2 linked regions of the Saccharibacillus brassicae genome follow. The protein of the gene in region 2 interacts with the protein of the main gene of each other region in a pairwise test. Links are inferred from orthologs where the notes say so. Each region holds a gene or a part of one and is shown on either strand. Other genes may lie near its edges.

Region 1 (10,714 bases), 2.6 Mb from region 2 along the record:
GGCAAGTACAAACCTTCGCTTATTCTGGCCCACAAGCTGTCGCAAATTTTCGAGTGCAAGATCGAAGACCTATTCGTATTCGAAGGAGATGAGAACATTGAATGAAACGTTGATGCAAATGGCGGTACCGATGAATCTCGGAGGACTGATCGGATTGTTCGGAGGGCTGCTGCTCGCTCTGCTCGGCTGGGCGTTCGGGCGGCATATGCAGCGCAAAAACCGGGGACTCGACGAGCGGACCGACATTATTACGACGCGCGCCAAATCGTTTTCCTGGAACGTACTTATCCCCGCGCTCCTGATCTGCTGGGTCATCATCACGCTGTTCGACGGGATCGGCCTTCCTTTCTTCGTCATCATGGCCCTGTTCGTCATCAGCCAGATCGCTTACGTGTCTTCGATCGTCTACCATAACGGCCGCAACTGAACACGGAAAAAGCGTATCCAGACAAGCCGAAACCGTTTTTCGAAAAAGCCTCTATGCACAAAAAGCCTCTTTTTATAAAATGGATATGTTCCATAATATTGAATAAAAAGGGGCTGCAAGAAATTGAACAGAAGGTTTACGAAAGCATCGGGAATTCTGCTGATCGCGCTTGCGCTGCTGATCGGCGGGATCTCTTTGCCTTCTCCGGCGGCAGCGGCGGGTACATACGTGGTCACGTTCAAGGAAGCTCGCCTGGTCTCCAACAGCCATGTGGGCAATGAATGGTACACCGAAGCGCAGGTTAACGGCAAAAACGTGGACGAAGGCGCAAGCGTCAAAGTCTCGTTCGACACGATCAAGCTGTACGCGTATGCCGAAGAACAGGACAAAATTACGGACATCGGCGAAAAAAGCCAAAGCGTCAAAGCTTCGTCCGTCACCGCTTCCGGCAAGACCGTCAAGCTGAAAGTGAACGTCACCGAAAACCGCGGCCGCTACTCGGGTCATACCGCGGTCTGGGAATTCACGTACACGATCAAGAAGCAAAAATAAGATCGTGCAGCGCGAAACCAACAGCGGGCGAAGCTTCGCAAAGCGCAAGCACCATCTGCAAAGTTCAAACCCACCTTCATGCAAGCTTTGCCCGTCAAGCCGGACGCGTCCCCGCGTTCCGGCTTTTCGCTTTTTGCCGTGAAGGCCCGGCCGGTAACCGCCGAACAACAGGATGCCCGAAAGCGTATTCGGCGGGTACCCAGGGTGCGCGGCGGCGTGGTACAATGAAGCGCTTGAACGCCCGCTTTTTCATGCCCGGCCCAATTTTGACAGAATCGAGGGATTCCTTGACGTGAACGATCATTTCGAAGTCCGAAATATCGGCGTGTTTGCCCATATCGACGCGGGCAAAACGACGACGACCGAATATATGCTGTACCGCAGCGGAAGCATCCGCGCCGCAGGCAGCGTCGACGCAGGCACGACCTCCACCGATTCGCTCGACGTGGAGCGCGAACGCGGCATTTCCGTGAAAGCGGCTTCAGCTTCGCTGAACTGGAAAGGCACCCGGCTCAACCTGATCGATACGCCGGGACACGCCGACTTCCTCGCCGAAGTGGAGCGCACGCTCGGCGTGATGGACGGCGCCGTGCTGATCGTCTCCGCGGCCGAAGGCGTCCAGGCGCAGACGGAGATTCTGTGGCAGGCGCTCCGTCTGCTGCAGATCCCTACCGTGATCTATATCAACAAGCTCGACCGGGTCGGCGCTTCGTTCGAGCGGACGCTCGGCGATATCGCCCGTCTGCTCTCGCCGTCGGTGCTGCCGGTCCAGCAGCCGACGTACGGCGCGGACGGCGAATTTGCCGGCATTCGGGTGCTGTGGACGGACGACGCGGACAGGTCCGGAGCGCAGGATTCTTCCGGCGGAGCGGCCGGGGCCTATTCATTCCCGGGTTCCGGCGATGCCGGTCATGGCGGTGATGCCGGTGATGTCGGTGATGCGGCCCGTCCGGACGCAGACGACCTGGCGTTTCGCGCCGCCGCGGCCGAGCAGCTGGCCGAGTTCGACGAGGAGCTGCTGCTGCGCTATATCGAAGGCGATCTGCCCGAACGCGCCGAGCTTGCGCAGCGAATCGCGGACCATGCGGCCGCCGGCGAGATGTTCCCGGTCTGCTGCGGCTGCTCGCAGCGCGGAATCGGCATCGCCGAGCTGCTCGATGCCATGCTCGCTTTCCTGCCCGCTCCCGCGCCCAAGCCGGGCCTTGCCGGCATCGTGTTCAAAGTCGAGCGGGACCGCGCCATGGGCCGGGCCGTCTGGATTCGCCTGTACGGCGGCACACTGCGCAATCGCGACGTCGCGGCGCTGCACGGCCGCGCGTCCGAGGAGAAGATTACGCAGATCCGCAGGCTCGACGGCTTGAAAAGAGTCGACGCGGGCGAGTTCTCGGCCGGCGACGTCGCGGCCGTATACGGCCTGAGCGACGCGTCGATCGGCGACATCGTCGGCGATCCGGACCTCGTGCCGCAGACGCCGCAGCTCGCCGTGCCGCTGCTGACTGCGCGCGTGCTTCCCGAGAACGATACCGATTACACGGTGACCGCCGAAGCGCTGCGCGAGCTGACGGACGAAGATCCGCTGCTCGGCCTCGTCTTCGTGCCCGAACTGCGCGAGCTGCATGTGCGCATGATGGGCGCGATGCAGCTTGAAGTGCTCGGCAGCATGCTGCGCTCGCGCTTCGGCCTGAACGTCGGCTTCGGTCCGCCGGCCGTCATCTACAAAGAAACGCCGGCGCAGCGCTGCGAAGGGCGCGTCGCCTATCTCGCGCCCAAGCCGTGCTGGGCGATTCTGCATTTTACGATCGAACCCGGCGAGCCGGGCAGCGGGCTGCAGTACCGTTCGCTTGCGCGCGCCGACGACATTTTGCCGGCGTACCAGAACGAAGTGCGGCGCCGCGTGCCCGAAGCGCTCAAGCAGGGACTGTACGGTTGGGAAGTGACCGACCTGATCGTCACGCTGACGTACGGCCAGAGCCATGTCTGGCACACCCATCCGCTCGATTTCGTAATCGCGACGCCGATGGGCCTCATGAACGGCCTGGCCGCAGGCGGCACCAAGCTGCTGGAACCGGTGCTGCGCTTCCGCATTTCGGTGCCGGAAGATAACGCCGGCCGCGTCCTGAGCGACCTGTCGCGGATGCGCGCCGAATTCGATCCCCCGTTCGCCGAAGGCGGACGCTTCTTGATCGAAGGGCGGATCCCCGCCGCCACTTCGCTGGACTACGCCGTGGAACTTCGCTCGTTCACTTCCGGCAAAGGCATGCTGACCGCTTCATTCGACGGCTACCAGGAAGCCCCTCCCGGCACCGAAGCGTCCCGCCCGCGCGTCGGCATTAGCCCGCTGGACGAAGCGAAATACATTTTGAGCGCGCGGAGCGCTTTGTAGAAGCCGCCGGCCGGGGCGTGGAGAAGTGGCGGGAGATGGCGGTGGAGACGGGCGGATTGTGATCGGTGGGTCGAGATCGGTAAATGGAGATCGGCGGATGGACCGATGGAAACGGGCAAACGGAGATCGGCGGATGGACCGATGGAAACGGGCAAACGGAGATCGGCATATCGGGATGGGTATATCGAGATGGGTATATCGAGGCAAACGGATCGCGATTTGCAAACGGAAATCGACGGATGGCGACGCGCAAACCGTGATCGACGGGTCGACGCAAGCAAATTGTGATTTGCACATGAGGATCGACCGTTAGACATGGACGGATCGAGCCCCTGCCTCTTCCTCACCCCCACAGAATGAGCGCATCTTTCGGGGGATCTTTTGGCAAACTTCGTTCTTCATGCCTGCTCTCGCCCGGACAACTGCGTGAAAGCGGCTACTCCCCTCCTCGTTTCTCGTTCCGGCACGAATAACTGCGAGAAAGCATTTATTTCACTCTTTTATCCGCTTCCGTTCAAATAACTGCGAGAGAGCAGTTATTTTCGTCTCAAAGAGCACAAACCCTCTTTATGAAGCGAAATAAGTGGATCTACGCAGTTATTTTCGATTCAGGCGGCTTTTTGGCAAAAATAAGTGTCCTCCCGCAATTATTCGGGCAAAAGTCGGTCGGCGCATCAAACATGCGGATTAGACCGGCCAACGAATAGAAGCGGATCGACGGATGGGGACGCGCAAACCGTGATCGACGGGTCCAGGCAAGCAAATTGTGATTTGCACATGAGGATCGGCCGTTAGACATGGACGGATCGAGACCCTGCCTCTTCCTCAACCCCACAGAATGAGCACATCTTTCGGGGATCTTTTGGCAAACTTCGTTCTTCATGCCTGCTCTCGCCCGAACAGCTGCGTGAAAGCGGCTATTCCCCTTCATTTTTCTCGTTCCGGCACGAATAACTGCGAGAAAGCATTTATTCCACTCTTTTATCCGCTCCCGTTCAAATAACTGCGAAAGAGCACTTATTTTCGTCTCAAAGAGCCCAAACCCTCTTTATGATGCGAAATAAGTGGATCTGCGCAGTTATTTTCGATTCAGACGGCTTTTTGGCAAAAATAAGTGTCCTCCCGCAATTATTCGGGCAAAAGTCGGTTTGGTGAAGCTTGGCGGACTCACGGACTCACGGACTCACGGACTCTCGGACTCACGGACTCACGGACTCACGGACTCACGGACTCACGGACTCACGGACTCACGGACTCACGGACTCGACAAATTTTACGATTTTTACAGATTTGACGAGTTTCACGGGTTTGATGACATTCGCGGATTTGGCGGGAAAGCCAAGTGCACTTTTGCATCTTTTCCCGTTTCCGTTCCCGTTCTGTTCACGCTGCCGTCTCCGCCTCCGCCTAACCCTTGACGCGACAAAAAAAGCCGCTGCCCCTTTTCCGGGTCAGCGGCTTTTAGTCGTGGTCCGATTTCTTTGTCTCTACTCTACCCTGTCTCTACTTTTACCCTTACCCCTATCTCTATCCCCGATCGAATCCCCTTATCTCTCTCCGTCTTCCTTCATCCGAAACGGCCACCAATTCGCTTTGCCGAACGTCTTCACCATCACCGGTACGAAGAACGGAAGCATGAACAGGGCGTAGATGACGAGGCCGGCGAGCACGACGGTCGCGATCTGCATCATCGACAGGACGCCGGACGGAATCATCGAGGCGAACGTGCCGCTCAGGATCAGGACCGCGGACAAAATGACGGTGCCCATGTTGCGCATGGCGTGCACGATCGCTTCCTTCGGATCGAGGTCGCGATGCTCGTTGAAGCGGTCCATCAGGAAGATGCTGTAATCGACGCCGAGCGCGATCAGCATGACGAAGCCGAAGAACGGCGTCGTCCACGTGATGCCCGAGTAGCCGAGCAGGTTCACGAAGATCGCTTCCGTAACGCCGAGAGCGGCATAATACGTGACGAACAGCGACAGCATCAGGTACAGCGGCATGATGATCGAGCGCAGCAGCAGGATCAGGATGATCAGAATGCCGCCCATCATGAGGTAAACGGTGCGGCTGTAGTCCGCGTTGGATACCGTTTGCAGGTCGGCAAACGTGCTGGTCACGCCGCTGATCGCCACGTCGGCTTGTTCGAGCTCGGTATCGCGCGTGCCGCGATCGACCGCCGCGCGGATATCGTCCACTTTGGCGAGTGCTTCGGTGCTGTACGGATTGTCATTCAGCACGACGTCAAGCGTCATGATCTTGCGGTCTTTCGACATGTAGTTGTCGAACACCTGCTGGAAATCTTCGTTCTCCAGCGCTTCCTGCGGAATGAACCAGCCGCCGAGCTCGGAATCCGAGTTATCCTGCAGCTGCGTCAGATAGTCTTCCGCCGAACCGAGTCCGTCTCCGACCTGCTTGAGGCCGTCGACGCTCTGGTCAAGCCCGTCCGTCAGCTCGGTGAGCTGCTTGGACAAGTCGAGGAAGCCCTGGCCGAGCTGCGTTTGGCCTTCTTGCAGCTGATCCAGCCCGCCGGTAATCGACGGGACCTGCCCGACGATCTCTCCCTGACCGTCGGCGGCCTGGTTGAGGCCGCTTTGCAGCTGCTCGATGCCCGCGATCAGCTGATCGAAACCGCCCGCCAGTTGATTCTGGCCGTCGATCGCCTGGGCGTAGCCCTGGTTCGCTTCGCCGATGCCGGCGGCGATCTGGGACACCTGCCCCTGCACCTGGCCGAACGCGTCGGCCAAAGCCGCCGTTCCTTGACCGGTCTGCGTGACCGTCCCGCGGATCGTCAAGTAATCTTTGTCCTGGAGCAGCGCCGGGAACTTCTGTTCCAGACTGCCGAAGCGTCCCTGCACGCCCGTCAGGGCGCCGGACAGGGCGCTTAGCTGCTGTCCGATCCGGGACATGCCGCCGTCAAGCGCGGTCAATCCCGTGCCGACCTGCTGATAGCCGCTCAGCAGTTGGGCGTGCGCGTCGGCCAACTGCCGGGCGCTGGCTTGCAGCTGCGCAAGACCTGCCTGCACGTCGCCCGCGCCGGAAGCGCCGGAGCGAATACCGGTCTCGATCTGCGACAGCCCGTCGCCGAGCTGCGTTACGCCGGTCTTGAGCTCCTCGGTGCCGCTGACGAGGTCGTCGGCTCCGCTCGCCGCTTCCCGGATCTGCGGCGCATTGTCGCTCAGCTGCTTGCTCGCGTCGGACAGGCCGGTCTGAATCTCCGTCAGGCCGTCGCCCGCTTCGCCGAGTCCTTCCTTGAGCGTTCCGGCCTGATCGGCCACGCTGAAGTCCGTAATCGCTTCGCCGGTCGGACGGCTTGCGCTGCGCACGCTGTCGACGCCGTCCACTTTCAGCACTTCGCGGCTGATCCGCTCGGCGATCGCGACGTATTCGGCGTTGTCCATCGCCTGATCGTTGCGGATCACGATCTTGGCCGGCATCGCCTGGCCCGCGCCGAAGCTGTCGGCAATAATATTGAAGCCCTGCACCGATTCGTAGTTGCCCGGGATTTCTTCCAGGCTGTTGAACGACAGCTTGCCGCTGTACGTCAGCAGGAACGGCAGCGTGACGGCCAGCACGATCAGCATCGCCGCCCACGGCCGCTTCATCGAGAAGCGGCCGGCCCAGCCCCACAGCCGGTTTTCGCTATGGCCGATCGCTTTGCGCGAAGGCCAGAACAGCTTTTGCCCGAGCACCGCCATGAAGAACGGCACGATCGTCAGCATCGCCAGCAGCATGACCGCGATGCCGACGGCGACCGCTACAGCCGACCGGTACAGCATGAACTGCGACAGGCCGATCGCCGCGAAGCCGACCAGCACCGCAAGGCCCGACACGATGACGGTGCGTCCCGCGGTCCGGTACGTCTCGACGATCGCGTCCCATTTGTTGTCGGTGCGGCCCATTTCTTCCTTGAACCGGCTGATCAGCAGGATACAGTAGTCCGTCCCGATCCCGAACATGACCGCGACCATGAAGATCTGCGTGAAGTTCGACAGCGGAAAATCGAACCGGTCGACGAGGAACGAGACGATGCTCTGCGAGACGATATAACTCAGTCCCACGGTCAGCAGCGGCACGAACGGCGCAACGACCGAACGGAAGACAAGCACCAGAATGAGCAGGATGAAGACGACGGTAATGTACTCCGATTTCTTCAAGCCTTCTTCCGAGCTGCGCACCGTATCTTCGTTGATCAGCGATTGGCCGGTCAAATAATGCGCGACTTTGTACGGAGCGAGCGTCTCTTCGAGCCCGCTCTGCACGTCGGCCGCTTCGCCTTCCGCCACTTCGGCGGTCAGCGAGACGAGGATGGTCTGTCCGTTGGCCGACACCATCTGCTCTTCGAGTTCCTTCTGTTCGAACGGACTGAGAATCGACGTGACGTGCAGGTCCGCCTTGTTTTTCTCGATTGCGGTTACGGCTTCTTCGGCCTGCTTCTTCTCCGCGGCGGTCAATCCGTCGGGATTGTGGAACACGAGCGCGATCGTCGTGCCTTCCGCTCCGCCTTCCTGCGCGGCCAGATCCCGAAGAATAGCCGACGCTTCCGTCGACGTGTATCCGTCCGGCACGGAAATTCCGCCTTTTTCCCGGACGAGGTCCGACATCGACGGCGCGCTCAGGAACAGCCCGACCGCCGCCGCGATCCAGATCAGCAGCACCAGCCATCGGGCTTTCAGTAGGGTTCTCATTTTTTCTCTCTGCCTCCGTCTTCGATGACCAGGCCGGCCAGCTTCTCGAAAGCCGCCATGACCATCTCGATTTCTTGTTGTTCAAAATGGCTCAAATACCCGCCGACCGATTCGGACACCCGCTGCTCGACCTGCTCGGCGATCCGCTGCCCGCGTTCGGTCAGCGACAGATACACTTCCCGCCGATCGGATTCGCTGCGCGTACGCTCGATCAAGCCGCGGTCCACCAGCCGGGTCACGATCGCGGTGATCGAACTTTTGACTACCTTGAACGTCTCCGCAAGCTCCGAGGACGTGCGCGGACCGCGCTGCATGATGTGCTGAAGCAGGTAATACTGGTCGTTCGTCAGCTCTTCCTGCATCTGCCGGCGCATCACCGTTCCCATCTCCCGCTCGATCGCGAGCCACGAATCGAGAAACCGGTTGATGAGTTTTTTGGCGTCTTCGGGCGGCAGTTGGCCGTGTGCGGAAGTCTGTTCATCCATGGCCTTGACCCCTTTTCCAAATGATTCTCTACGCCAACTATTCGATCATGAAATAGTTCAACAATGAAACTATAAAACTTTGGAGCATGTCTGTCAACCGTTCCGCCTTTTCTTTTTCCGGTCAAAAAAAGCAAAAAGACCTTTCCCGAAGGAAAGGTCCGAACCCAATCAGCCTGAACAGAAATACGCACGAAAAAAGACGAAACAGGCGCGAGGGAGTCCAAAAACGTTCGAACTCCCGGTTGCCTGATCCGCCTCCTCCTTATTCCTGCTCTTCCTCTTCGACCTCGTACACGCAGCGGAAGCGTTCCAGGCCCGAATCCGTAAAGCCGAGGCTCAGGACGGAAAAGCCGATACTGCGGTAAAAGTCGACCACTTCTTCGTCCGTTTCCGCCACGACGCGTTCGGGCTTCTCCCGCACCATCAACTCCAGCAGCATCCCCCGACCGTAACCGAGGCCGCGGCTGCCCGGATCGACAGCGATATGCTTCACCGTGATCTCGCGGTCGCCGCTCGGCTCGAAGCCGACGACGCCGAGCATCTCGCCTTTTTCCAGATAGGCCAGCAGCTCGGATTGTTCGTTCTCTTCATAAAAAGCGATCGCCCGTTCCACCTGTTCCGGATCGGGAAAAACGGATAATTCCAGCAGGGCGGCGACTTTTTCGTTCCGCGCCTGTTCTTTGACGGATTGCAGCATCGTATTCCTCCTGTGTTCTATTGCGGCGCGATCCGGGCATGCCGGCGCAGTTCCGCGCGGGCCGCCTCGTACGCGCCGTTCAACTTCGGCAGCACGTCTCTCGCATCCTGCGCCCGGTTCTCGCGCAGCGCCTGTTCGACGTTCTCCAGCAGTTTCGCCAACTGGTGAACGCCGAGGCTCAGACTGCCGGACTTCAAATTGTGCGCGACCCGCAGCCCCTGCTCGCAGTCGCCCGCGCGGACGCATTGTTCGAGCCGCACAAGCTTCTCCGGCGTCTCTTCTTCATAGACAGCCAGCAGAGAACGCAAAATGTCCGGTTCTTCGCCTTCGTCCAGTTCGATCAGCTCGCGCACGACCGCTTCGTCGATCGCCCGGTCGGACGCGCGCGGCATCCATTTTTCCAACATGGACCCGAGCGATTCGATGCTGACCGGCTTGCCGAGAAAATCGTTCATGCCGGCCTGCAGGCATTCTTCGCGTTCGCTTTCGACCGAAACGCCGGTCAGCGCGACGATCGGGATCGGACTGCGCATCTCGTCCCGCTCCAGTTCGCGGATACGAAGCGTCGCTTCGATCCCATCCATGACCGGCATCTGCTTGTCCATGAGGATCAGCGCATACGGACGACTGCGAAAAGCTTCGACGGCGTCCCTGCCGTTCTCGGCCACGTCGACCGATTCCAGCCCGAGCTTTTTGAGCTGGATCCGGATGACGCGGTTGTTGATCGGATTGTCTTCCGCAACCAAAACGGAGATCCCTTCGCCCGACGTACCGAACGAAGGAACCGCATGCAGCGCGGCGCCCGCGCCAGGCAGCTCTTTTTCGGGCGGAAGGTTGATTTCGAACCAGAATGTCGAACCCGACCGTTCGCGGCTGAACACGCCGATCTCGCCTTCCATCGTGTCGACGAGCGATTTGCAGATCATCAGGCCAAGCCCGGTGCCTTCTTTGGCTTTGCCCGCTTCGGTCTGCCCGTACGGCTTGAACAGCTTGACGATATTCTCTTCCGAGATCCCGATGCCGGTGTCCCGGATTTCGAACCGGACCCGGTCCGGGCTGCCTGATGCCGCGCGCACGACGACCCGGATCTCGCCGTCTTCGGTAAACGTGTTCGCGTTGTGGATCAAATTGATCAGAATTTGGCGAATGCGCGTCGGATCGCCCTGAAGCGTCGACGGCACGGAATAATCGATGTCGTATTCGATCCGGTTGCGCTTCGCGCCCGCTTTGGGCTGAAGCAGCTGCACCACGTGGGCGACGACGGTTCTCGGCTCGAACGGCTTGATTTCGATATCAAGTGCGCCCGCTTCGCTTTTGGACAGGTCCAGCAGGTCGTTCACCATGCCGAGCAGCTCGCCCGCCGATTCGTCGATCAATGCCGTCCAGGCCTGCTGTTCTTCGTTCAGGGCGCTGCCGCGCAGCAGCTCGGTCATGCCGAGGATGCCGTTCATCGGGGTGCGGAACTCATGGCTGATCATGGCC
Region 2 (10,826 bases):
GATGAGCATTTGTTGTTCTGAAGCGAATCCACCTGCACAAATACCCCCGATTCTCCGCAGCGTGCGGAGGAACGGGGGTGTTTTTAATATTCGCGCAATGTTCCCTGAGAGCCGGCCGCATAAGATCGGGTCAGGAAACGGCACGCTACGATTTGCCCTGTACCGGGACCGGATCGGGCTGGCGGCTGCGATAAAGCGTATAACCCATCGCGGCGAAGCCGACCGTTCCGATCACCGACAGCGCCGCACCGCTCTGGTACATCATCGGGGCGCCGAAGTTGTCGAACATCCAGCCGCCGACGATGCCCGCGAAGACGCCGGACAAGCCGCTCCAGGAGAGTGTGAACAGCGCCTGTCCCGTGCCGCGGTACGCGTCCGGCACGAACATGCTGGTCATCTGGGTGCCGACGTAGAAGTAGCCCGCGTACGTGACGCTGTGCAGCATCTGGATGTAGACGATATGCATCGGGTCGCTCACGACCGACATCAGGTACCAGCGCAGCGCGAACAGCGCGCTTACGGCGGTCAGGCAGATCATCATGAATCCGAGCCGGCGGCGGAAAAAGCGGTCGAAGATCAGGAAGAAAACGGCTTCGAGAATCGACGCGGAGAAAACCGCCCAACCGACCAGCTCGCGGGAGCCGCCGAGATCCGTAATATACAGCGTCATGAACGTGCCGTTCATCGCGTTCGGGATCGAGACGAGCACGCCGAGCAGCAGAAAAGCGGAGAATGTCGGGTTCGTCAGCACTTTGCGGAAGCCGCCCGGCGCCACGATCGACGTGGCGGTCGCCCGGCGCAGCGAAGGCAGGGCGATCGCACACAGCAGCGTCAGGCCGAGCAGGCCGGTGAACAGCCACGGGACACCCGGCGAAGTGCCGGTACGGTCGATCACGAAGCCGGCCGCGGCCGCCGTCAACGCCCAGCCGAGCGAGCCCCAGAGACGGAATCCGCCGAATTTGCGGCCGCTGCCGTCGATATAGCCGAGAATCATCGTATTGCTCTGCGCGAACATCGGACTCTGGAAAAAGAAAAAGGCGATCATCGCCACATAGATCATGGCGTACGACTGCACGTGGAAAACGAACTGTGCCAGTACCAGCGTACCGGCCAGCATCAGGATCAGCATGCGCCGCGTATTTTCGAGCCGGTCGCCGAGGTACCCCCAGAACGGATTCGCGATCAGCGAAACGAACGGACCGATAGCCATCAACGTTCCGATCGTCAGCTTGTTCATGCCGGCGTCCTGCAAATACAGCGGGAAAAAGCTGGCAAACACCGCGATGGCGCCGTACAGGAAAAAATTGAAGGCTTTGAGCGGGAAGAAGGCTGCGCGGTTCGTATCGGAGGATAACGATTGCGATGGATTGGATGGTCGGTCGGACAATTCGGGCACACCCCTTGCGAGTAGTCGGTCTTTTTTGAAGTAAGGGCTTTCATCTTGTGTGAGATTCTGGCCTTGAAGCCAGCCGGACAGTAGGGTCCTTAATCGACAATATAGTCCTTCCCAAGACAGATTACAACAAAATAATGCACCGCGTTCACGGTAAAAAGAGGAAAAGCGTCTTAAAAGGCTCCTGATCCAAAGGACCCACGAACTGCAACCATTTTGTCACATCGTCCTCCGCAGCGGAGCGGAAACGGCGGTATACTTAGGTTGTAAGCGTAAGCAATCCTGCCGGATGACCCATGGACTTGAGTTGCATCTTTTTCGGCGGCCGGTTTCTCCGTTCGGACGGAACTTCCCGGGCGCCCATTTCCGCAAGGAGGTTCAAGCTGATGACGACCGCGATGATGGAGAAGCAAGGATCGGCCGTGCACGGAGACGAGCACTGGGCGCAGACCCGATTGACGCTGTACCAACTGCTGAGCGAATTTATCATTTATAAACCGAGCGTGCATTTGACGATGAAATGGCGCCGGAAATTGGAACATACCCTTTGGAACGACGGCGCGTTCCTGCGCTTCCGTTCGATCCTTGCGGAACTGGAACCGTCTTCGCTGCGGCCGTACTGCACGGCGCAGGCCCGCGAATACGAGCGTCTAATCTGCCGCCGCCGGGGCAGCGGTATCCCGCTGCGCGAATCGGGCTATGTGCGCGTCGAAGCCGGTCTCGCGGCCTGCCGCGCCGGTGCGGCGTACGACCGGGCGGGCGTCACGCTGAACCGGACGTCCGGGGAAAAAGACGACGAGTTGAGCGTGGAGCTGGAATTCATGGCCGTGCTGGCCGAGCGGATGATCGAAGGCGTGCGCTCCCGCGGGGAACGCGAGCGGCTGGCGCGGATGCAGCTGGAATTCGTGCAGCGGCATCTGCTGACGTGGATTCCTTCGTTCTGCGAAGAAATGCGCGCCGGCACGGTCAGTCCGCTGTACCTGAACCTGTGCGCCATGCTGGAAGCGGTGCTTCTGTTCGACCGCGCGTGGCTGTCGGCCCGGGTCGGGGATTGATTGTTAAGATGAAGCCGGATGCGGATCGAAGCCTCTGTGCATGCCGACGCAAGGGGAAGACCGTATGCCGAGCCGAGCGAAAAAAAGTGAACCGCCGAACCTGTTTTTCCGAGCCGGAAAAACGCGATCGGCTTTTTTTGTTTCGTTTGCCTGCCGACTGTCCAAAAGGGCATAGACCGGGCAAGCTTCGTGTAACGGGGCCCCTGTCCCGAGAGCCGGGCGCAAAGCGAAGGAGGATGCCTTAATGGGACTGTATATCGGACTCGATATCGGCACGACCAGCACCAAAGCCTTTTTATACGATGAAAAAGGACAGATCCGCGGAGGCTCGCAGGCGGCGTACGCGCTGCTGGTGCCGGAAGCGGGCCGGGCCGAACAGCGTCCGGAAGAGCTGATGGACGCGGTGGCGGACGCGATCCGCGGCGCGATGAAGGAAGCGAACGCGCAGGCCGGAGACATCTCGGCCGTCGGGATCAGCGCGGCGATGCACAGCCTGATGGCGGTAGACGGCGAAGGCAAGCCGCTGACGGCCGTCATGACGTGGGCGGACAACCGGAGCATCGGGCAGTCGAACGAACTGCATCGAACCGGCGAAGCGCGGAGGCTGTATGCGGCCACCGGCACGCCCGTGCATCCGATGTCGCCGCTGACGAAGCTGCTCTGGCTCGCCGAGCGCCAGCCGGAGCTGTTCAAGCGGGCGGCCAAGTTCGTCTCGTTCAAGGAATATTTGCTGCACCGGCTGTTCGGCCGCTACGCGATCGACGTCTCGCTCGCTTCGGCGACGGGGATGCTCGATCTGCATACGCTGGACTGGAACGAGTCGGCGCTGCGTTTGATCGGCCTGTCTCCCGATCGGCTCGGCGAGATCGTGCCGATCACCGAGCGCTTCAGCGGCATGGACCGCACGCTTGCGGAGCGGATGGGACTGCATCCCGATACGCCGTGGATCGCGGGCGCAAGCGACGGCGCGCTCGCAAACGTCGGCGTGGGCGCGCTCGAACGCGGCGAGACGGCCGTGACGATCGGCACGAGCGGCGCAGTGCGTTCTTTTGCCGAGGAGCCGAGTACGGACAAAGCGGGCCGGACGTTCTGCTACGCGTTCGAACCGAAGCGCTGGCTGATCGGCGGGCCGACGAATAACGGCGGCATCGCGCTGCGCTGGTATTTGGAGAAGTTCGTGATCGGCGAAGGCGAAAGCGCGGATCTCAAAGAAAAAGAGGCGCTGGACCGCATCATGCAGTTGGCCGATTCGGTGCCGCCGGGTTCGGAAGGCCTGCTGTTCCTGCCGTATCTGAGCGGGGAGCGGGCGCCGTACTGGAACGCGGACGCCCGCGGCACGTACTTCGGGGCGACGCTGCATCACGGGCGGGAGCATTTTGGCCGCGCCACGATGGAAGGCGTGCTGTTCGCCATACGCACGGTGTCGGACGCCTTGACGCAGATCGGCGGCCCGAGCCGTTCGCTGCTGGCGTCGGGTGGATTCGCCAAAAGCGAAATCTGGACGCAGATGCTGGCCGATCTCTCCGGCACGCAGGTCGTCGTGCCCGATACGTACGAAGCGTCCGCTTTCGGCGCGGCCTCTGTCGCCATGCTGGCGACCGGCGCGATCGGCGATCTGGGCGAAGTCAAAGACGCGATCGGTATTCTGCGCACGCACGAACCGGATGCCGGACGCTTCCATACGTACGAACGTTATTATTCGCTGTTCAAGCGGGTGTACGACCAGCTGGAGCCGGTCTTCCCCGAGATCGCGCAGCTTCAGCGCGGAACGGGCATCAACCACGAAGACGAGAGCAAAGAAGGCGAAGCGAAGCCGGAATCGCAAGGGTCTTCGGCTTGAGCGGGGATTTTGACGAATCCGTATCACGCGATTTGCGCTCCAGCACGCTTTTTCGCCTATTAACGAATCGTCAGCACGCTATTTGCTCCAAAATGGCCTCAAACGTCCCAATTCGGCCGGATAAGGCTACGACGATTGGTTAGTTTGCCGAAAAGGCCAAATAGGGGAGAATAGCGATACCAGGGTTCGTTAGACGTGCGGTTAGAAGGGTGAGATTTTTGCAAAAGCTGGGTGGCGAACGAAAAAGTCCTGTACCCTACACAAAAAAGCCGCTCCCCCAAGGGGAGCGGCTTTTTTCCATACTTAGGCCGCAGCAGCGACCGGGCCGCACGGGCGGCCCGATTCTGCCTAGCATGACAGGCTGCGCGGGATTAATCCAGCGGGGTTTCCAGCTTTTCCATTTCGGCGCGGCGGGCGCGCGATTTGGAACTGATCTTCATCAGGAACTCGTACACGACCGGCACGATGACGAGCGTGAGCAGCGTGGAGCTGATCAGGCCGCCGATAACGGTGATGCCGAGACCTTTGGAGATGATGCCGGCGCCGCCTTCCCAGCCCGCGACGAGCGGGATCAGGGCGCCGATTGTCGCAAGCGCCGTCATCAGGATCGGACGCAGACGGGTCGAACCGGCTTCCAGCAGCGCTTCGCGGGTCGACAGTCCTTCGCGCTCTTTGTGAATAACGCGGTCGATGAGGACGATCGCGTTGGTGACGACGATGCCGATCAGCATCAGCACGCCCATGAGCGCCGAGACGCTGAGCGATTCGCCGCCGATCAGCAGGCCGATCAAGGCGCCGATCGCGATAAACGGCAGCGAGAACAGGATGGCGAACGGCGCGAGGCCGCCGCCGAACGTCACGACGAGCACGAAGTAGACGATGGCGATCGCAGCGAGCATCGCAAGGCCGAGCTGCGAGAACGTATCGTTGATCTGCTCGGTCACGCCGCCGAATTCGACGGTGATGCCGTCCGGCAGGTCCAGCGCGTTGATCTTGTCTTCAAGCGTCGTCGAAGCGCCGCCCACGTCGGACGAGACGATATTGGCCGACAGCTGGGCGACGGTCTTGCCGTCCGAACGGGAGATCGTGTCCGGCGCGATGCCTTCCTGCACTTCGACCACGTCCGAGATCGGAACCTGGATGCCGAGCGGCGACGTCAGCTCGGTGTCTTCGATCTCCGACAAAGCGGTGAACGTCTTGCTTTCCGTTTCGATATAGACCTTATGGCTTTGGCCGTCAAGATCGACTTCGGTCAATACCGGACGCTGCGTGACCGGCGCAAGCGCCATCGCGATCTGTCCGGCGGTCAGGCCGTAGGAGCTGAGTTTCTGCTGGTCGGCGACCAGCGTGTACTGGCTGTAGCCTTCTTCGAGGCCGCTCTCGGCTTCCTCGAAGTTCGGGTCGGCCTGGATCAGCTTGAGGATCTGGTCGGCGACCGGCTTCAGGTCTTCGGTGCTGTCGCCGTAGACGCTGACGCTCAGCTGGCTTCCGCCCAGGCCGCCGCCGATGTCCATCTGGCTCCATTCGCCTTCCGGCACGCGTTCCTGGAGACCGGCGAGCAGGTCTTCCTTGACCGTGTCGAAGTTTTCCGTGTCACTGTTGAACTCCGTGTAGAACAGGGCGGAGTTCGCCGAACCGAACCCGAGCGGATTCGATCCGCCGATCGAATACTGCATATTCGTCAGGTTCGGCTGTTCGCGGACGAATTTCTCCGCTTCGAGCATGCGATCCTGCGCCTGCTCGTCGGTGGCGCCGGCTTCCGGCGCGTACGTGAACGTAAACGTTTTGTCTTCCTGCTCCGGCAGGAAGCTCGTTCCCACATAAGGAATCGTGAACAGACTTCCGACAAGCAGGAAGACGGCGATCAGGAACGTGATCAGCTTATGCGACAGCGACCAGTTCAGGATGCGCTTGTACCCTTCGGACATGCGGCCCGGCTTGTCGTGCGACGTTTTCTTCTTGAGGCCGCCGCGGAACAGCGTATGCGCCAGCATCGGCACGATCGTAATCGCGATCAGCAGCGAGGCCAGCAGCGCGAACACCATCGTCAGCGCGAACGGCATGAACAGTTCGCCGACCATGCCGCTGACGAAAGCGAGCGGGACGAATACGGCGAGCGTGACGATCGTCGAAGACATGATCGGCAGGAACATCTCGCGCGTGGCCGCGCTGATCAGCTGGCGGCCGCGCAGCTTCTCGGTATCGAGCGACATGCGCCGGTAGATGTTCTCGATGACGACGATCGAGTCGTCGACGACCCGGCCGATCGCGACGGTCATCGCGCCGAGCGTCATCATGTTCAAGGTGACGTTCATCTGCTTGAGCAGCAGCACCGCGATCAGCAGCGACAGCGGAATCGAGATGATCGAGATGATCGTCGAGCGGAAATCGCGCAGGAACAGCAGGATGATCAGGACGGCGAACAGCGCGCCGAAGATCGCTTTTTCCAGCATGGTCCGGACCGAATCTTCGATCGGCTTGCCCTGGTCGAGCATGACGGTCAGGTTAAGACCGGAATATTGGTCTTCCAGTTCGGCGATGCGGTCTTTGACCGCGTTGACGACGTCGACCGTGTTGGCGTCGTTCGTCTTGACGATCTGGATACCGATCGACTCCAGGCCGTTCGTGCGCGAGACGGACTCGGAGCTGCCGACGACTTCGATCTTGGCGATGTCGCTCAGCTTCACCGTCGGCAGGCCGGCTGCGGCAGCCGCAGCCGCGGCGCCCTCCGTGCCCTGCGCGCCGGCCGCTGCCGCGCCCTGCGCTTCGGCGGCGGACTCGGCGCTGCCTTGCGCGCCTTCGGCATCGGCGGAACCCGCCGCTGCCGCGTCCTGGCCGGCGGCCGTACCGCCGGCCGCCGGCGCTTCCGCGGCTGCGCCCGGCGCTCCGCCCGGCGCATCTGCCGCGCCACCGCCTTCCATGCCGGCACCCGCCGCGCCGGCGCCTGCGGCCGTGCCGCTCTGCGCGGGCACGACCGGGATCTCAAGCGCTTCGAGATCTTCGAGCGTCGTGACGTTGCCGTCCACGACGACCGCGGACTGCGAATCGTCCAGCGTGAACAAGCCGAGCGGCGCGCGAACGGCCGAAGCGTTCACGATGTTCTGCACCGTCTCCTGCGTCAGGCCGGACTGTGCCATCTTCTCCGCGTCGAAGGTCAGCTGTACTTCGCGGACGTATTGGCCGGACAGCTGGACGGAGGCGATGCCTTCGATCTTCTCAAGCTCCGGCAGCACCTGTTCCTGGGCGATCCGGGACAGCTCTTCGAGATCGTCCGTGCCTTCTTTGGCGGACGCGCTCAGCGAGATGACCGGGAACGAGTTCAGGCTGAAGCGGGTAATCTGCGGCCGCTCGACGCCTTCCGGCAGCGTGACCTGGTTCAGGCCTTCGCGAATCTGCGCGGTCGCTTCGTCCAGATTGGCGCCGAAGTCGAGTTCGACGGCGATCGAGGCGACGTTCTCCATCGACGTGGACGTGACGTTCTGCACGCCGGCCACGTTGCGGAGCATCTGCTCCAGCGGAATGGCGACTTCGTTCATGACCGTCTCGGGAGCGGCGCCCGGATCGACGGCGGTGATGCTCAGAAACGGGACGTTGATATCGGGAATCGTTTCCTGCTTCATGGTAAGGCCGGCGTAGATGCCGGCCGCGGTAATGACGATCGTCAGGAACCAGATGGCGAGCTTGTTCCGCAGGGAAAAGCCGATGATACTTTTCATAAAAAGATTCTCCACTCCTCTAAATGGGATAGATCCGTCCGGCGCATCGGCCGCGTTCGGCAGCCTGAACTTTCATGCGGCCCACGCGCGGCGGACTTTCCTTGTCTCTGTAACGGCGATCTGTAACGGCGGGTTGAAGGATTCGGAAAAATAAAGCGTTCGATCGCGTAACCGCTCGGCCGCGCAGCGTTTGGCGCCGGGCGTACGGGCGGCTTCCGTTTCCGCTTCGGCTTATCGGCGGGAATGAAGTTCGTCCAGCCGGTACAGCACGAGCGGGGACAGCTGTTCCAGCGCCCCGTGCAGCACATGCACGTCTTTGAGATTGCCCAGCATGCCCCGGACGACGGAGCGGCGCGGCGCTTCGGCGGACAGTTCTTCTTCCAGCACGTCGAGCGTCTCCAGGGCGTCTTCGCGTTCGCTGCGCCCGATCGGGCTCCAGGCGAGCGTGTCGCGCATTTGGCGCATCAGGATGAACGGGCGCTTGGACGCGGACGGATCTTCCGGAGCGTCTTCGACCCAGGTCGTCCACAGCGCCGGCGCGATCAGCGGTTCGGGCTTGCGATCCAGCACCCGTTCGGCGGTCGCGTCGAGCATCAGTTCGAGATGGCGCAGCGCTTGCGGAATCGGAATCTCCGGCATGCCCCAATCGGTCAGCTGCAAATACGAGAAGACGAGGCCGCCGACGACGATCGCGAAATCGCCGGAATACGGATCGATCTCTGGTCCGTAGATCCCGATCAGGCTGCGGCGGATCTGGACGAACGCCGAAGACAGGATCGGATGGTGTCCCGCGGGCCCGCAGGCCGGGTCTCCGCGGCCGTCGGTGCGTTCTTCGCCGATGCCGCTGAATTCGCGTTCGCGGATCTGCATCATCATGAACGCCTTGAATTCGATCAGCGAGTGCAGCAGCACTTCGATCTGGGCATAGAACGCTTCGCGCGCCGGAAGATTGGCCGAAGCGGCAAGCTCCAGCTTCTCGTGCAGCGTACCGAGCGCATACTGGTGAATCGCGCCGATCAGTTCTTCTTTGGAACGAAAATGCTGGTACAGCGTCCCTTTGGAAAAGCCGCAGCGTTCCGCGATGTCCTGCATGGACGTTTCTTGAATGCCCCGTTCCGAAAACAAACCGAGAGCGACCGTGAAAATGGTTTGTCTGCGTTCCGCGGATTTATCGATCAGCAAGCGAAATCCCCTTTCTTTTTTGACCATTGGGTTCCGTAATCGACTGTAGAGTCAAACGTAGTATAAACGAAAAAAACGGCCGCCTCAACTTTACCGGAAAACCGGGGTCGAAAGCGTCCGTTCGGTGGAGAAAAAGGGTCGAAAAAAGCAGTTGCTTTAGGAAATCAGCTTGAGTCCGACCGCAGCGGCCAAAATCATCGAGATGAAGAGAATGCGCCGGGTCTCTTTCGGCTCGCCGTACAGGAACATGCCGACGAGCGCGCCGCCGACCGTGCCGATGCCGGTCCAGATCGCGTAAGCTGTGCCCATCGGGATATGCTGCATCGCGTAGGTAAGCAGCGAGAAGCTGCCCGCGAAAGCGGCGATCAGCAGAGCGTAGGCCGGCAGTCCTTTGCGCAGCGAGACCTGCTTCAAGCCGATGACGCCGAACACTTCGCAGCATCCGGCCAGAACGAGAGCGATCCACGGCATATTACACCGCCCCCTTTCCATCGATAGCCGGCGGCGTTTCCGCCGGCGAAGCGTCGGTCACGAGCTTCAGGCCGACAACGCCCGACAGCAGCAGCAGAATGAGCAGCGTCTTGGCCAGGCTGAACGGCTCGCCGAACAGCAGCGTCTCGGCCACGACAGTGCCCGCCGTGCCGAGGCCGGTGAAGACGGCGTAGACGCTGCCGATCGGCAGCACTTTCGAAGCGCCGATCATCAGCCGGAAGCTGATGGCGATGCCCATTACCGTCAGCAGCCATTCCCAAATATTCGAGGAGTGCTTGAGCCCGGATACCCAGGCCACTTCGAACACTCCTCCGATCAATACGTACAGCCATCCGCGATTCGTGCGGCTCATGGCGTTCACTCTCCTTGTGTGTGAATCGGTTTGTCCGGCCTCACCGGACGAAGTACGCCGCGGCAGTAGACCGGCCAGACGGCTTCGAAGCGCCGCGCCGCGTTGGCGCGGCTGCTGTAGATCGCTTCGGCGAGCACGCCGTCGAGGATCGTCAGATAGGCAAGTGCCGCTTCGCGTGCGCCGTCCGGATACAGGCGCTCGGCGCTGCCCGGCCGCCGCAGCAGCCGGGTCAGCCCGCGTTCGCCCTGTTCGAAAAACGGATTGACGAGGTCCATCACCCGGTCGTGCAGCGAACTCGGCGGGAAATACGACATGCGCAGCAGGAAACGCGTCTCCGCGTCCTGTTCGTAATCGTCCATCAATCGTTCGGCCAGCCCGCGCAGCACGTCGTCGAACGGATCGGACCGCCGTTCGCCCACGAAGCGAAACAGCGCCCGCTTCTTGCGGCGCAGCGCCTGTTCGAATACGGACAGGAACAGTTCTTCTTTGCTGCGGAAATGGGCATAGATCGAAGGCTTGCGAATACCGACTTCGTCCGCGATCCGGCCGAGCGAAGCGCCTTCGAAGCCTTCGCTTGCGAACAGGTCCAGCGCGATATCTTCAATAGCCGGTTTGCGTGTCATTCGGGGGCCTCCTCTGGCGTGCTCGGTCGATTCGTCGTTTTCATATAAGGAAAAACTAACGATCGGTAGGTTAAAACCTAACATGAAGAGTTCGGAATGTCAATTGCAGGGAGAAGCAGAGCGGAGTACGCCGCGGATTTGCGCAGGAATGAAACCGCGGCGCGCGCGTCGCG

What was found.
Region 1: the proteins of FFV09_RS08660 (region 2) and FFV09_RS19270 interact in binary tests that used the Bacillus subtilis proteins (3 or more experiments, as listed by UniProt). The link is inferred for Saccharibacillus brassicae from one-to-one orthologs.

The regions. Positions count from the first base shown.
Region 1 is NZ_CP041217.1:4,613,644-4,624,357, reverse strand. What follows is about bases 4,710-8,450. They hold FFV09_RS19270 (MMPL family transporter), read right to left. Parts: upstream 8,051-8,450; coding sequence 4,910-8,050; downstream 4,710-4,909. Other genes in these bases: FFV09_RS19265 (MarR family winged helix-turn-helix transcriptional regulator), read right to left, coding at 8,047-8,450. Outside these bases: FFV09_RS19295 (helix-turn-helix transcriptional regulator), read left to right, coding at 1-105; FFV09_RS19290 (hypothetical protein), read left to right, coding at 98-427; FFV09_RS19285 (hypothetical protein), read left to right, coding at 551-979; FFV09_RS19280 (GTP-binding protein), read left to right, coding at 1,272-3,362; more of FFV09_RS19265, read right to left, coding at 8,451-8,535; FFV09_RS19260 (GNAT family N-acetyltransferase), read right to left, coding at 8,798-9,232; FFV09_RS19255 (ATP-binding protein), read right to left, coding at 9,250-10,714.
Region 2 is NZ_CP041217.1:2,052,307-2,063,132, reverse strand. What follows is about bases 4,460-8,312. They hold FFV09_RS08660 (efflux RND transporter permease subunit), read right to left. Parts: upstream 8,005-8,312; coding sequence 4,660-8,004; downstream 4,460-4,659. Other genes in these bases: FFV09_RS08655 (TetR/AcrR family transcriptional regulator), read right to left, coding at 8,236-8,312. Also shown: FFV09_RS08675 (MFS transporter), read right to left, coding at 146-1,387; FFV09_RS08670 (TorD/DmsD family molecular chaperone), read left to right, coding at 1,780-2,448; FFV09_RS08665 (gluconokinase), read left to right, coding at 2,693-4,288; more of FFV09_RS08655, read right to left, coding at 8,313-9,186; FFV09_RS08650 (DMT family transporter), read right to left, coding at 9,343-9,657; FFV09_RS08645 (DMT family transporter), read right to left, coding at 9,659-10,030; FFV09_RS08640 (TetR/AcrR family transcriptional regulator), read right to left, coding at 10,036-10,653. UniProt on the Bacillus subtilis protein: Required for self-resistance to surfactin, an antimicrobial lipopeptide surfactant produced by B.subtilis. Also required for swarming motility.